3 regions of the Streptococcus equinus genome follow, and region 3 is predicted to be linked to each of the others. Evidence: predicted binding sites of a transcription regulator. Region 3 holds the regulator's gene; each other region holds the start of a gene.

Region 1 (4,285 bases), 850 kb from region 3:
AGCTGAGCTTTTTATCGCTATACTAAGGTATTATTTCATTTTGAAGGAGTGTCGAGAAATGGCGGTTACTGTCCGTTTTGCAGTGTTGGAAGATGCTGAAAAATTGCTTGAGATTTATACTTATTATGTTGAAGATACAGCTGTTACTTTTGAATATGATGTGCCATCTTTAGAGGAATTTACTGAGCGTATGCGCTCTATTATGGCTTTTTATCCGTATTTGGTGGCAGAAGAAAATGACAAGATTCTCGGCTATGCTTATGCTTCAAAATTCCATCCTAGGGCAGCTTATGCTTGGTCTGCTGAATCAACAGTTTATCTAGATAAAAATGCGCGTGGTAAGGGTGTTGGCCGACAATTGTACACGTGCTTAGAAGAGTATTTAAAGCAAATGGGAATTCTAAATCTCAATGCTTGTATCGCGTCAACTGATGCGGAAGATGCTTATTTGACTAATGGAAGTGAGAAATTTCATCGTGCACTCGGTTATCGATTGGTTGGAAAATTCCATCATTCTGGCTATAAATTTAATCGCTGGTATGACATGATTTGGATGGAGAAGATGCTTGGTGAGCATAGTGAAAATGTTCAATCAGTGAAATCAATTCATGAGGTAAAGTAAAAAGCTTGACTTTAAATCAAGCTTTTTATTATGTTTTTAAAGAATTTTAAAGTTAGGCAAGTGTTTCTTGTCCCACTGTTTCTCCACTTTGGCTTTTCTTCCAAATTATAATCCCAACGAAACCTTGTGCTACCATGCCTAGGTAACTAAAAGCAACGATTGGGTTACCGATAGATAGGTAAAGGACAAAGCTAAGCAAATCAACAACTAACCAAATGTAGTAGCCATCGAGGTGTCCTTTTACCTGACGTTGTTGGGCAGTAAAGGAAAGTCCATTTGTGATAGCATCTAGGATGATTTTTTGTCCACCCATCCAATAAGAAATAAATCCTAAGCCAAATGTCCAGAAGAAGACAGCGATAAGCACGTCTTTTAGACTGAATTTTTTATCAACGACTAATTCACCATCGTCATTGCGGCGTTTTTTCCAGTTATAATGTCCGATAAATTCGGTTGCAAGGTAGTAGCAACTTTTGAACATTTCACCGTAAACCCCTTGAATACCAGCGACTAAGATACCAGCAACATTTTGAACACCATTTGCTTTAAAGGTGTGCTGCCATTGAATCGCTAGTGTCCATGTCCCAATAAAACCAAAGATAGACATGATAATTGAGAGGACATGTAAGATGTTAAGGTCCCCTGAAAAGAGTGTCGGAATCATCCCGTATAGGGTAAATCCGAGAGAGACTAAGAAGGCAAAGACTACGAAAATCTTTTCTTTTAAGTCAAAACGATTCCAAGCGTTGTTAAATGATTCTTTGAGTGAAAGTTGTTTTTTCAAAAAATGTTAATCTCCAATTCCAATTGATTTCATTTCTTGACGGATCATTTGGTACACTTTATCCCAGTCCTCAGCTTTTGTAACGTCAAAGCTGTCTGTGTTAATTTTCATTTTAGGACTGTATTGGTAATCTTCATACCATTTTGTGTAGTGTTTGTGAAGGAGTTTGTAATAATCTGTGAGTCCATTTTCGTTATTTGGTTGCTCAAAATCACGTCCACGTTTTTTGATGTTATTCATGATGTGGTCGAAACTACCTTCAAGGTAGATTAGCAAATCAGGAGCTTTTTTAGGAAGTCCGTCAATTTCCTCCATCATGTTGTCTAGCAATTCCAAATAGATATTGTATTCTTGATCGCTGATGCTTCCTTGAAGAGTGTTGATATAAGTAAATAGAGCATCTTCATAGATTGAGCGGTCTAAGACATTGTTGTCAGCTTCATAAGCTTCTTTAATTGATTTGAAGCGTTTGTTTAAGAAGTAAATTTGCAATGCAAACCCGTATTTTTCAGGGTCTTCATAATATTTATCTAAGATTGGGTTATTGTCAACAGGTTCAAAGAAAGCTGTTGTGCCAAGTTCTTTGGCTAAAAGAGAAGTGTAGGTAGTTTTTCCGACTCCTATCATTCCTGCTAGAATAATCACGATGGTAATGCACCTCCAATATGCTAATTAAAAAATTTGTGAAATGTGTAAATGTATAGTTGTGATAGCAGAGCTATCTGTCTAGAAATAGGCAAGTAAACAGATGTTTTATTTGAAAATAGTAGTGTCGTTTCTATCTTTTCAAAATAATATCTATATGTGACAAAGCTGAGGCCTCGACTTGTCATATTAAAAAATAGTTAGGCACAATATCTTGTGCCCGGATAAAATAGTAGCACTATATTTTGTGTTTGACAAGAGATAAAAATTAACTTTTTTTGTCGAAAAAGTCAAAGATACCTTAATATCAGGGCTTGAGCAATGATAAAAAATTTTCAAAAAAACTCAGCCGCAATAGCTGAGTGAAAAAATTATCATTCAAATAATTCGGTAGCAAAATTTAAGGCAATATTTGCAATGCGGTCTTTGGTTTCAAGGTCAGCATCATTTGCTAGTGTGCGAGGGTCCCAACTTTCGGTATCTAGATTGTCTGCTGAGTAGAAAAATTGAAAATGATTAATGTTTCGGAAATCTGCTAGCGCAGCAATAGCGGAGCATTCCATATCGACAGCGATTGCACCTTGAGCTTTTCGCTTAGCCATTTTTTGCTGCGTTTCACGATAAATGCCGTCTGTTGTCCAGACTTTTCCTTCGGTGTATGAGATATTTTTCTGTTCGAGAAATTCTTTAAAAAGGTTACGATGTCTGACATTTAGTGATATTTCCTGACCAGCAGGAGCGTAGTGGTAGCTAGTTCCTTCGTCACGAATAGCAGCGCTTGGAATGATGATTGAAGTTTCTTTGATATTGCTATCAAGGACGCCACAAGTTCCAAAAATAAGCAGATTTTCAGCGCCCATGGCAATGATGTCTTCTAAGATAGCAACACAGCCACTAGCACCTACATAAGAGTTGAAAAATCCAATTTTTTGTCCCTTAAACTCTAATTCATAAATCGGAATCTCGAGATTTGCCACGCTAGTTTTGGCAATTTGACGATGAGGGACGTCAGCTAAAATTCTTGCAAAAGTAGCTCTTGCAAAACAAGTGACGACTGTTTTTGGAAAATCAGGTAGATTTGCGACAACATCTTTTGGGTTGATGATGGCAGTTTTAGTTGGGTCAAACTGAGATAAAATCATGTCAGCACCTCTTTCTTAAATGGTAATGTCGAAATATTTTTAATATTCTACATTATATAGTAGAAAAAGACAAGGTAATTTATCATATTTTCAGAAAAAAATTATTGCAAACGTCAATTATTCTCGGAAATCATGTTACAAATCCTTTACAAACTTCTCTTTTTGCCAAGGTTTGTGTTATAATATGACCTAGGAAATCAGACGAGAGGTATTTATGACTTACGAACAAGAATTTTTAAAAGAATTTGAAGCTTGGGTAGATTCACAAATTACAGTTAATGAAATGGCTATGGAAGCCAGTCGTAAAATTGTGGAAGAAGATAAAGATGAACGCGCAGCTGATGCTTATATTCGTTATGAAAGTAAGTTAGATGCTTACCGTTATATCCAAGGCAAATTTGCTAATTATAAAGCCGGTAAAGGTTTCCACGAATTACCAGATAATCTTTTAGGGGAGAGAAATTACTAAAAATGGCAAAGAAAAAGAATCGTAAAAAAGAGTATTTATTGAAATTAAAACGCGCAGGTATCATCAAAACAGCTGCCACTTCAACTGTTAAAGCTGCTGCTAACGTTGTTTCAAAAGCAACTCTTAGTTTGGAAGAATTTTCAGCGATTTCTGCCGTAGAAGGCATCCGACCAAAACTTGTTGAAACACTTTACAACGAAGGAATCAAATCAGTATCAGATTTCCAAAAATTCACTGAAAAAGAAGTTTTGGCCTTTAAAGGAATTGGCCCAGCAACTGTTAATAAACTTAAAGAAAATGGCGTAGCTTTCAAAGCCTAAACCATTTGCGTTAGCTGACCAAATCTGTTAAAATAAAAACATTCAGAGGTGTCTTGAAGACCATTTGTTACAGAAAGCGGTGGCGCTGAGAAATCCGCACAAATGTCAGGACTAGTTGCTGAGTGTTGTAACTAAATATCAAAGTCGCGAGTGCTAGTCACTCGAATGTGGGTGGTACCGCGGATTTATACAAGTTCGTCCCTGTCGAAAGACAGGGGCGATTTTTTGTGCCAAGATGGAGGAATTGCCATGATTAAGATTTTAGGTCAAATTAAAGACAATAAACTTCCGGATGTAGAGACA
Region 2 (4,285 bases), 920 kb from region 3:
AAATCTTTTAATCCACTTGCTCCTGTCATATATTAAGCACCCCCTAATTTCTTTCTAACAACCATTGGTAGAATACCACCGTTTTTGTAATAGCGGATGTCAGCATCAGCATCAAAACGTACCATGGCTTTAAAGTGTTTTTCACCTGACTCATCACGTGCAACGATATCAACAATATCGTGAATGCCAGGATTTTCTGAAAGGTTAATATCATAAGTTTCGTAGCCTGTTAAGCCAAGACTTACAGCGGTATCTCCTTCTAATAATTGAAGCGGCAAAACGCCCATCATTACAAGGTTTGAGCGATGAATACGTTCAAAACTTTCAGCAAGCACAGCTTTGACACCAAGAAGGTTTGAACCTTTTGCTGCCCAGTCACGACTTGACCCCATACCATAATCTTTACCAGCAATCACTAATGTGCCAACATTATCTTCCTTATAATGCATAGCTGCATCGTAAATTGGCATAAGCTCGCCTTTATATTTTGTGTATCCACCAATTTTTCCATCAGCCAATTGGTTTTGGATACGAATATTCGCAAATGTGCCTCGCATCATGACTTCGTGATTACCGCGACGGCTACCATATGAGTTGAAATCAAGATAATCAACACCGTGTTCTGTCAAATAGTTAGCAGCAGGGCTATTTCTAGCAATGTTACCTGCTGGAGAAATGTGGTCTGTTGTCACACTATCACCAAATTTTGCTAAAGGTTTCAAATTTTTAAGCGGTTTGATAACCAAATCATCACCTAAATGGTCAAAATATGGCGGATTTTGAATGTAAGTTGACGCTTCATTCCAGTGATAAATCTGGCTTTCTTCAGTTGGAATTTGATTCCATTTTTCACTATCAGTAAAGACATGTTCATACTCATGTTCAAACAATTCACGAGTGACAAATTTATCAACGTATTTGGCAACTTCGTCATTTGTTGGCATGATGTCTTTAAGGTACACAGGCTCATTATTTTGGTCGAAACCAAGCGGCTCAGTTGTCAAATCAATATTCGTATTTCCAGCAAGCGCATAAGCCACAACTAGCGGTGGACTAGCAAGGAAGTTTGCTTTGACGAGTGGATTAACACGACCTTCAAAGTTACGGTTACCTGACAAAACAGCTGATGCTAGCAAGTCAGTGTCAGTAATAGCTTTTGCAACTTCTGGACGAAGGCTACCTGAGTTACCGATACATGTCGTACAACCATATCCAACAATGTTAAAGCCAAGCGTATCAAGATAATCTTGCAAACCAGAATTACGAAGATAGCCTGTTACTACTTTTGAACCTGGAGCAAGCGACGTTTTGACCGTTGGAGCTACGCGCAGCCCTTTTTCAACAGCTTTTTTAGCAAGTAGTCCAGCTGACATGAGCACGTAAGGATTTGAAGTATTCGTACATGATGTGATAGCTGCAATAGCAACATGTCCAGTCTTGATTTCGACATCTTTGTCTTCAAAATGAACGGTTGCTGTTTTGTTAATCTCATCAGCCCCCAAGCCAAATCCTTGAACACCGGCTTCACGTGTTAAACTTTCTTGGAAGGTTTGCTTAGCTTGTGTCAAATCAATCAAATCTTGCGGACGTTTTGGCCCAGAAATGCTTGGCGAAATGGTAGATAAATCAATTTCAACCACTTTAGTGTATTCTGCTTGGTGCTCTGGATCGTAGAAAAGATTATTGTGTTTAGCATATTCTTTTGTTAGCGCAATATGGTCTTCATCACGATTAGTCAAGCGCATGTAATTAAGCGTTTCGTCATCGATTGGGAAATATCCGCATGTTGCCCCGTACTCAGGTGCCATATTAGCAATAGTTGCACGTTCAGCAAGACTAAGGTTTGAAAGACCATCACCAAAGTACTCAACGAATTTGCCGACAACTTTTTCTTGACGAAGCACCTGTGTCACTTTAAGTGCCAAGTCAGTTGCCGTCGCAATCTTAGGTAATTTACCAGTCAAACGAACACCAATAACTTCTGGAATTGGGAAGAACGAAGCCTCACCAAGCATAGCAGCTTCTGCTTCGATTCCTCCAACGCCCCAACCAAGAACACCAATACCATTAATCATTGTTGTGTGACTATCTGTACCAAACATTGAATCAGGATAAAGAACACCGTCTTTTTCAATGACCACATCACTGAGATACTCGATATTAACTTGGTGAATAATTCCTGTTGCTGGTGGGACCGCACGATAATTATCAAATGATTTTTCAGCCCATTTCAAGAATTCGTAGCGCTCATTATTACGTTTAAACTCCATGTTAATGTTGTCTTCTAGAGCTGTGTCACAGCCAAAGAAATCAACTTGAACACTATGGTCGATTACCAAATCAACCGGAATTTCAGGGTTAATCAATTCAGCATCTCCACCGTTTGCAACAATCGCATCACGCATTGATGCCAAATCAACGACAACTGGCACACCAGTAAAGTCTTGCAAAATAACACGACTTGGTTTGAATGGTACTTCGCCATGGATTTTTTTAGGATTATAAGTTGCTAAATTTTCAATGTTACTTTTTGTAACATCTACGCCATCATACTTTCTGAGTAAACTTTCAAGTAATATACGAATTGTATAAGGGATTCTTTTGATATTTCCTCCATAATGAGAAACGACTTCTTCAAGATTGAAATAAGAATAGTCATTCTCTTTGAAAGAAAATTTTGATAAAAATTCTGTCATGTACGGACCCCCGAATATAATTTTAGTGTTTTAATTATACAAAATTCAGAAAATTATGTCAACATTAATTTACAGTTCTGTGTCAGATTATATAACATGTCATGTGACGTCGCTAATTGAGCTAGCGAAAAGTACGCAAACACTATATTTTGTGCAGTTTTAAGTACTTTGGTACAAGATGTTGTGGTTTTGTAAGCTATATCATTTGCCTTTTTAGTATTTTTTGGATATTCTAATTAAACATTGATTTAAAAAAATATAACGAATTATGGAGGAAATCCTCATGACTAATAAAATTACACTTTTTTCAAAAAATAATTGCATGCAATGTAAAATGACCAAAAAACTTTTAGACAAAGAAGGTGCCAATTACCAAGAAATTAATATCGATGAGCAGCCTGATATGGTCGACTACGTTAAAAGCCTCGGCTTTACTTCTGCTCCAGTTATTAAGGCTGGCGACATTTCTTTTTCAGGTTTTCAACCAAGCAAACTAAAAGAGATTATCTAGATAAAAAATTCAAAATTAGAAAGGAATTACCACATCGATAATAAAGTGGTAACTAACTTTATGAGCCTCAATAATCTCGGCGACGTTTCATACTTTCGCCTAAATAACGAAATTAACCGTCCAATCAATGGTCAAATCCCTCTAAATAAAGACAAAGAAGCGCTTCAGGCTTTCTTTTTAGAAAATGTTATTCCAAATACGATGACCTTTGATTCCATCACCGATAAAATCAACTATCTGATTGAACATGATTACCTCGAAGAAGCTTTCATTCGTAGCTACTCCCCTAAATTTATCGAAAGCTTATCAAGAGACCTACACGCTCACCGTTTTCGTTTCAAATCTTTCATGGCAGCCTACAAGTTTTACCAGCAATACGCCTTAAAGACTAACGACGGGAGCCAGTATCTTGAAAGCATCGAGGACCGAATATTATTTAATGCCCTTTATTTTGCTGACGGCAATGAAGACTTGGCAAAAGATTTAGCTACTGAAATGATTAATCAGCGATATCAGCCTGCTACTCCTTCGTTTTTAAATGCTGGTCGCAGTCGACGTGGCGAATTTGTGTCATGTTTCTTGATTTCCATGACAGATGATATGAATTCAATCGGTCGTTCAATCAACTCAGCACTACAATTGTCTCGTATTGGTGGAGGGGTCGGCATTAATTTGTCAAATCTTCGCGAAGCTGGCGCTCCAATCAAAGGATACGAAGGCGCAGCATCAGGTGTTGTTCCAGTTATGAAGTTATTTGAAGACAGCTTTTCATATTCAAATCAACTTGGACAACGTCAGGGAGCCGGTGCCGTTTATCTTGATGTCTTTCACCCAGATATCCTAGCTTTCTTATCAACAAAAAAAGAAAACGCCGATGAGAAAGTCCGCGTCAAAACACTCTCACTTGGTATTACCGTTCCCGATAAATTTTACGAATTGACTCGTAACAACGAAGACATGTATCTCTTTAGCCCGTTTAGTGTTGAACGTGAGTACGGTGTTCCTTACAGCTATGTCGACATCACAGCTGAATACGACAACATGGTAGCCAATCCAAATATCGTTAAAACGAAGATTA
Region 3 (4,285 bases):
ATAGCTAGACTATTTTAAGTGGTTTGTCACCACACGAAAACACCATTAGATGCTTCGCCGATTCCTTTCACATTCTTTTATCTATTTATCACTTTTAATGATTACAATAATTAACGTCGATTTTCACCTTGTAGATGAATTTCTCGAGCCAAATAACGGATACGTTCCATCACACGCTTAGCCTGCCAAGTTTCATCGCCTGAACGTGAGATAGCAAAATGTTCTTCCAAGCCTTTAAAGTCAAGGTTTGACGTAAAGAAGGTCAACAAATTTTCTTGCATACGATATTGCAAAATTACCTGAAGCACATCATCGCGAATCCATGAACTTTGTTGTTCAGCGCCGATATCATCCAAAACCAAGATTTCAGATTGCTTGATTTGGTCAATCTGCTCTTTCACCGTTCCTGTATTGATTGCATTTTTAATATCAACACAGAAAGTTGGAAAATGCAGCAAAGTTGTTGATTTGCCATACTTAGCTGACAAGCGATTTGCCAAATAAGCCATCAAGTACGATTTACCGACACCAAAAGTTCCAAAAACGTAGAGCCCTTTTTGCGGTTTATTCTCAAGATTTTTAATATAATCATTCAAATAATTATAAATCTCAATACGATTAGGGTCCCCAAGGTCGATATCGTCAGTCGAAATATGCTTAAGACTTGTTGGCAAGCCAATCAAAGTCACACGATTTTTGATATCTTGACGTTTTTTAGCCTCAACCAATTCACGAGTTTCCAAATAAATGACATCAGCATAACCTTCGTTCATGCTAAGAGCTGGTTTATAACCTTTTGCCACGTAAGATGCATCTTGATTTTGAAACTTCTCACGTTCAACCATGAACTGATTGAATTTTGGAAGGCTTCGGTTAATTTGCTCTTGAGTCAAGCCATTTGACGTGATAAAATCAGCAATTTCCTTATCCGCTAAAATAGCTTGAGTCAATTTATTAAGATCCGTACGACTTTGGCGAAGCTGTTTAGCCAAGGTTTGTCCGATTTTTTCCATCACTCACTCCTTAATCTTCTAACATGCTACGCTTAAGCTCTTCAAGTTTTGCTTTTTCTTCAGCTGTCGCAACATGTTTGTATTCTTTAGCTGTCCACTCTGGAACATTAGTCTTAGCTACTTTTGGTTTAGCTTTGCGCTCTTTGTTACGCTGTGCAAAACTACGCATTTTTAGAACAGCAGCTTCAGCTGTCGCAACCTTCTGATATGCAAAATCATTTGCCACTTTCATGATGTAAGGCTTATTGATGTTAGCTGATTGCGTCTTATTTAACGTGTATAGCACCATCACATTAATAACTTCATCTAAGAAATTCATGTTAGCCAATTCTTCCAGCAATTTTCGTTCGCTTTCAGTAACCACCGCACGTTTTGGTGCTTTGATTTTTTCAAGAAACTCTCTAGCAGAAGTTTTCTTAGCTTCACGAATGATGACCTGTTCTTTGGCATCAAATTGTTCGTTGGTTTGATTAGAGCCAGTTTTTTTCTGCTCAAGCTGTACAGTCATACGTTTAGGTGAAATTACCCCATTAATCGCTGTACTTTTGGCTAAGTTGTAAGTATCAAACCAATTCATTGTGTATTTATCAGCTAAGCTATAAATCATCACAACGTCATTTTTCTCGTCTTTAAAGCGTAAGCCATCACGTAGCATCAAACGCTCAAAGCTGTCTAAATCAAAATGATTTTTTGAAACCTGCTTAGGCACACTTGGATTTTCATCCACTGAAAAAATATCAGAGAATTTTTTAGACAAGTCACGCGCCCCATCAGGCAAAACAATATCTAGTTCAGCAACCGCAACCTCACCAATTTTTTGCTCTAGCAAACGACGATAAATCGGATTTGCCAGAAAAATTTCGCGAGTCAAGGCAGGTTGAAGTTTCAAAACATAAGCATCACGTGTTTGATATAAAACCAACAAATCGACGGCTGTCAAAATAGCAAAAGCTTCTTCAACTTCTTGCATGTTAAGCTGTAAGTGGTTAAGAATTTCACTAAACTTGTGACGTTTAACCCCATCATCGAAGAAAGCTAAAAGATAATCATACAACAAAACCGCATGATTACCAATCACTGGATGATAAAGCTGAGTCAGACTATCAGAATCCAGCAAAATCTTATTATTTTTTACATAAGAAAATTCATCAATCGGTCTCATTTAGCTTACTTCTTTTCTTCTTGCTGCGAACACGACTAGTAATCTGCTGAAGAAGTTCTTCGATTTCATCAACGTCTTTAAATGATTTATAGACTGAAGCAAAACGAACATAAGTAATTTCGTCAAGTTCAGCTAACTCATCCATAACAAGATTACCAATCACAGTACTTGGAACTTCACTTTCGTATTCACTACGAATTTTTTGCTCAATACGTGCCACAACTTGTTCAATATCATCACTTGATACTGGACGTTTTTGCGCACTTTGAAAAATACCATTTAGAATTTTTTCTCGAGAAAATTGTTCACGCGTTCCATCTTTTTTTATCACTAACAAGGGTAGTTCTTCAACGCGTTCAAAGGTTGTGAATCGCGCATGACAATTTTCGCATTCTCGACGTCGTCTGATAGTATTTCCGTCTTCAGCTTGACGGCTATCAATAACGCTCGATTTATTATAATTACATTTTGGACAACGCATGCAAACACCCCATTCTACCAATTATTCTAATACTTTATTTTACCATAATATCAATCATTATGAAAGTCATACCAGCCTAAGCTGGCTAGCTGTTGTCATCCCTTTTCTAACAAAATATTTCTCATACTTCATTAGAAAAACGAACAGACCGAGAAAGCTCAGTCTGTCTTTTTAATTTTTTCTGTCGTAACAAGTGGAATGATTAAAGTAAACTCAGTTCCCTCATCAACAACACTGCTGACGCTAACTTTGAGTTCATAAGCATCCACAATTTGCTTAAGAATGGCTAAACCAATCCCAAGCCCACCTTGTGTCGAAACACGGTTACGTGACTTATCAGTGCGATAGAATCGTTCAAAGATATGATTAAGGTCATCTTGTGAAATTCCCTCACCTTCATCACGAACTTTTACAATCGCATTATCTCCTAAAACATCCAAAGTCACATGAATATTTCTACTACCTGAAGAATATTTTACGCCATTATCAATCAAGATTAAAATAGCCTGTTCAAAATGATGCTTGTAAATCTCTGCATAAATACAATCTTCAACCGTTGAAACGAGTGAAAAACGGAAATCAGGATACAGAATGCGGAAATTTCCTAAAACAAGGTCAATGGATTGTTTTAAATCTGTAACCTCTCCCTTATGAAGATCAAAACTTCCTTGAACACGAATCATATCTAGCATGTCATTTACCATAATTGACATGCGATCCGCCTCATGATAAGCGGCATCAAGACTCTCGCATAAAACTTCTGGGTCATCTTTTCCCCAGCGCTGCAACAAGCCTAAATGCCCCTTGATGACAGCAATCGGTGTGCGCAATTCATGGCTAACATCACTAACAAAGCGTGTTTGCCGCTTAGCAAATCCCTCAATTTGCTCTAAAACGCTATCAAAAGTTTGTGACAAATCTTCAATTTCATCACCAGATTGAATATCCGAACGTAAATCTAATTCACTTGGACTTTCAGCGAGTTTATCAACAAATGTTTGAAAGTCACGAAGTGGCCTCAACGTCCTATGCGATACCGCAAGAACTAAATAAAAAATCACACAAGCTTCGACAAGTTCACATAGCAAAGCAATCACTACAAAAGTATGACGCGCCATAAAATACGAAGCAATACTTTGGTAGACGGTTACGTAACCAATAACTTTTCGACTATCTTTAGAATAAATTTTTTCACTCTGGTAAAAACCAGTAAAAGCTGGCGAACGGTACATCACCGTTTCACCAACTTTTCCAATTTTCATTGTCGATAGTACTTTATCGGTTGTCAAAACTAATTGTTTATCTTTATTAAAGACAGAAACTTCTTGATTATCAAAAATCAATTCATCAATGCCGCCTTGCCTATCAAGAATATACTTCTTATCGTCATTTTCGATAAGCGAGCCTGAAGCACCATATTGATTCAACAAATCTAATAACTTCTCTTGCGAAAGAGAAGTTTCTTTAGATAAAAATTCACGAACAACTTCTGTGGATTGCTCGGTGTTATAACGATCTTTTGAAAGAAAAATTCGTGTCACACCAAAATAAATAACTAAGTTAAAAGCTGATAAAATCAACAAAACCCACAGAAAAGTTTTTACTGAAATTTTTTTAGATAATGACTTT

Evidence for each region. Region 3 encodes NrdR, which represses ribonucleotide reductase genes. Its sites were predicted from a motif close to ACACNATATATNGTGT; they were not measured.
Region 1: ACN0NP_RS07185 (deoxynucleoside kinase) is a predicted target of NrdR. The motif match lies at 2,287-2,302, and genes of this name have one in related genera.
Region 2: nrdH (glutaredoxin-like protein NrdH) is a predicted target of NrdR. The motif match lies at 2,836-2,851, and genes of this name have one in related genera.

The regions. Positions count from the first base shown of each region.
Region 1 covers NZ_CP185763.1:1,437,291-1,441,575, forward strand. The annotation lists gene ACN0NP_RS07175 (GNAT family N-acetyltransferase) at 59-622, shown strand; gene pnuC (nicotinamide riboside transporter PnuC) at 675-1,406, opposite strand; gene ACN0NP_RS07185 (deoxynucleoside kinase) at 1,413-2,051, opposite strand; gene ACN0NP_RS07190 (nucleoside phosphorylase) at 2,426-3,193, opposite strand; gene ACN0NP_RS07195 (DUF1912 family protein) at 3,408-3,662, shown strand; gene ACN0NP_RS07200 (helix-hairpin-helix domain-containing protein) at 3,665-3,982, shown strand; gene ACN0NP_RS07205 (GNAT family N-acetyltransferase) at 4,232-4,285, shown strand, end outside.
Region 2 covers NZ_CP185763.1:1,588,861-1,593,145, reverse strand. The annotation lists gene ACN0NP_RS07980 (citrate synthase) at 1-29, opposite strand, end outside; gene acnA (aconitate hydratase AcnA) at 33-2,696, opposite strand; gene nrdH (glutaredoxin-like protein NrdH) at 2,980-3,207, shown strand; gene nrdE (class 1b ribonucleoside-diphosphate reductase subunit alpha) at 3,268-4,285, shown strand, end outside.
Region 3 covers NZ_CP185763.1:583,104-587,388, forward strand. The annotation lists gene dnaI (primosomal protein DnaI) at 111-1,013, opposite strand; gene ACN0NP_RS02840 (helicase loader) at 1,024-2,175, opposite strand; gene nrdR (transcriptional regulator NrdR) at 2,162-2,656, opposite strand; gene ACN0NP_RS02850 (ATP-binding protein) at 2,815-4,197, opposite strand.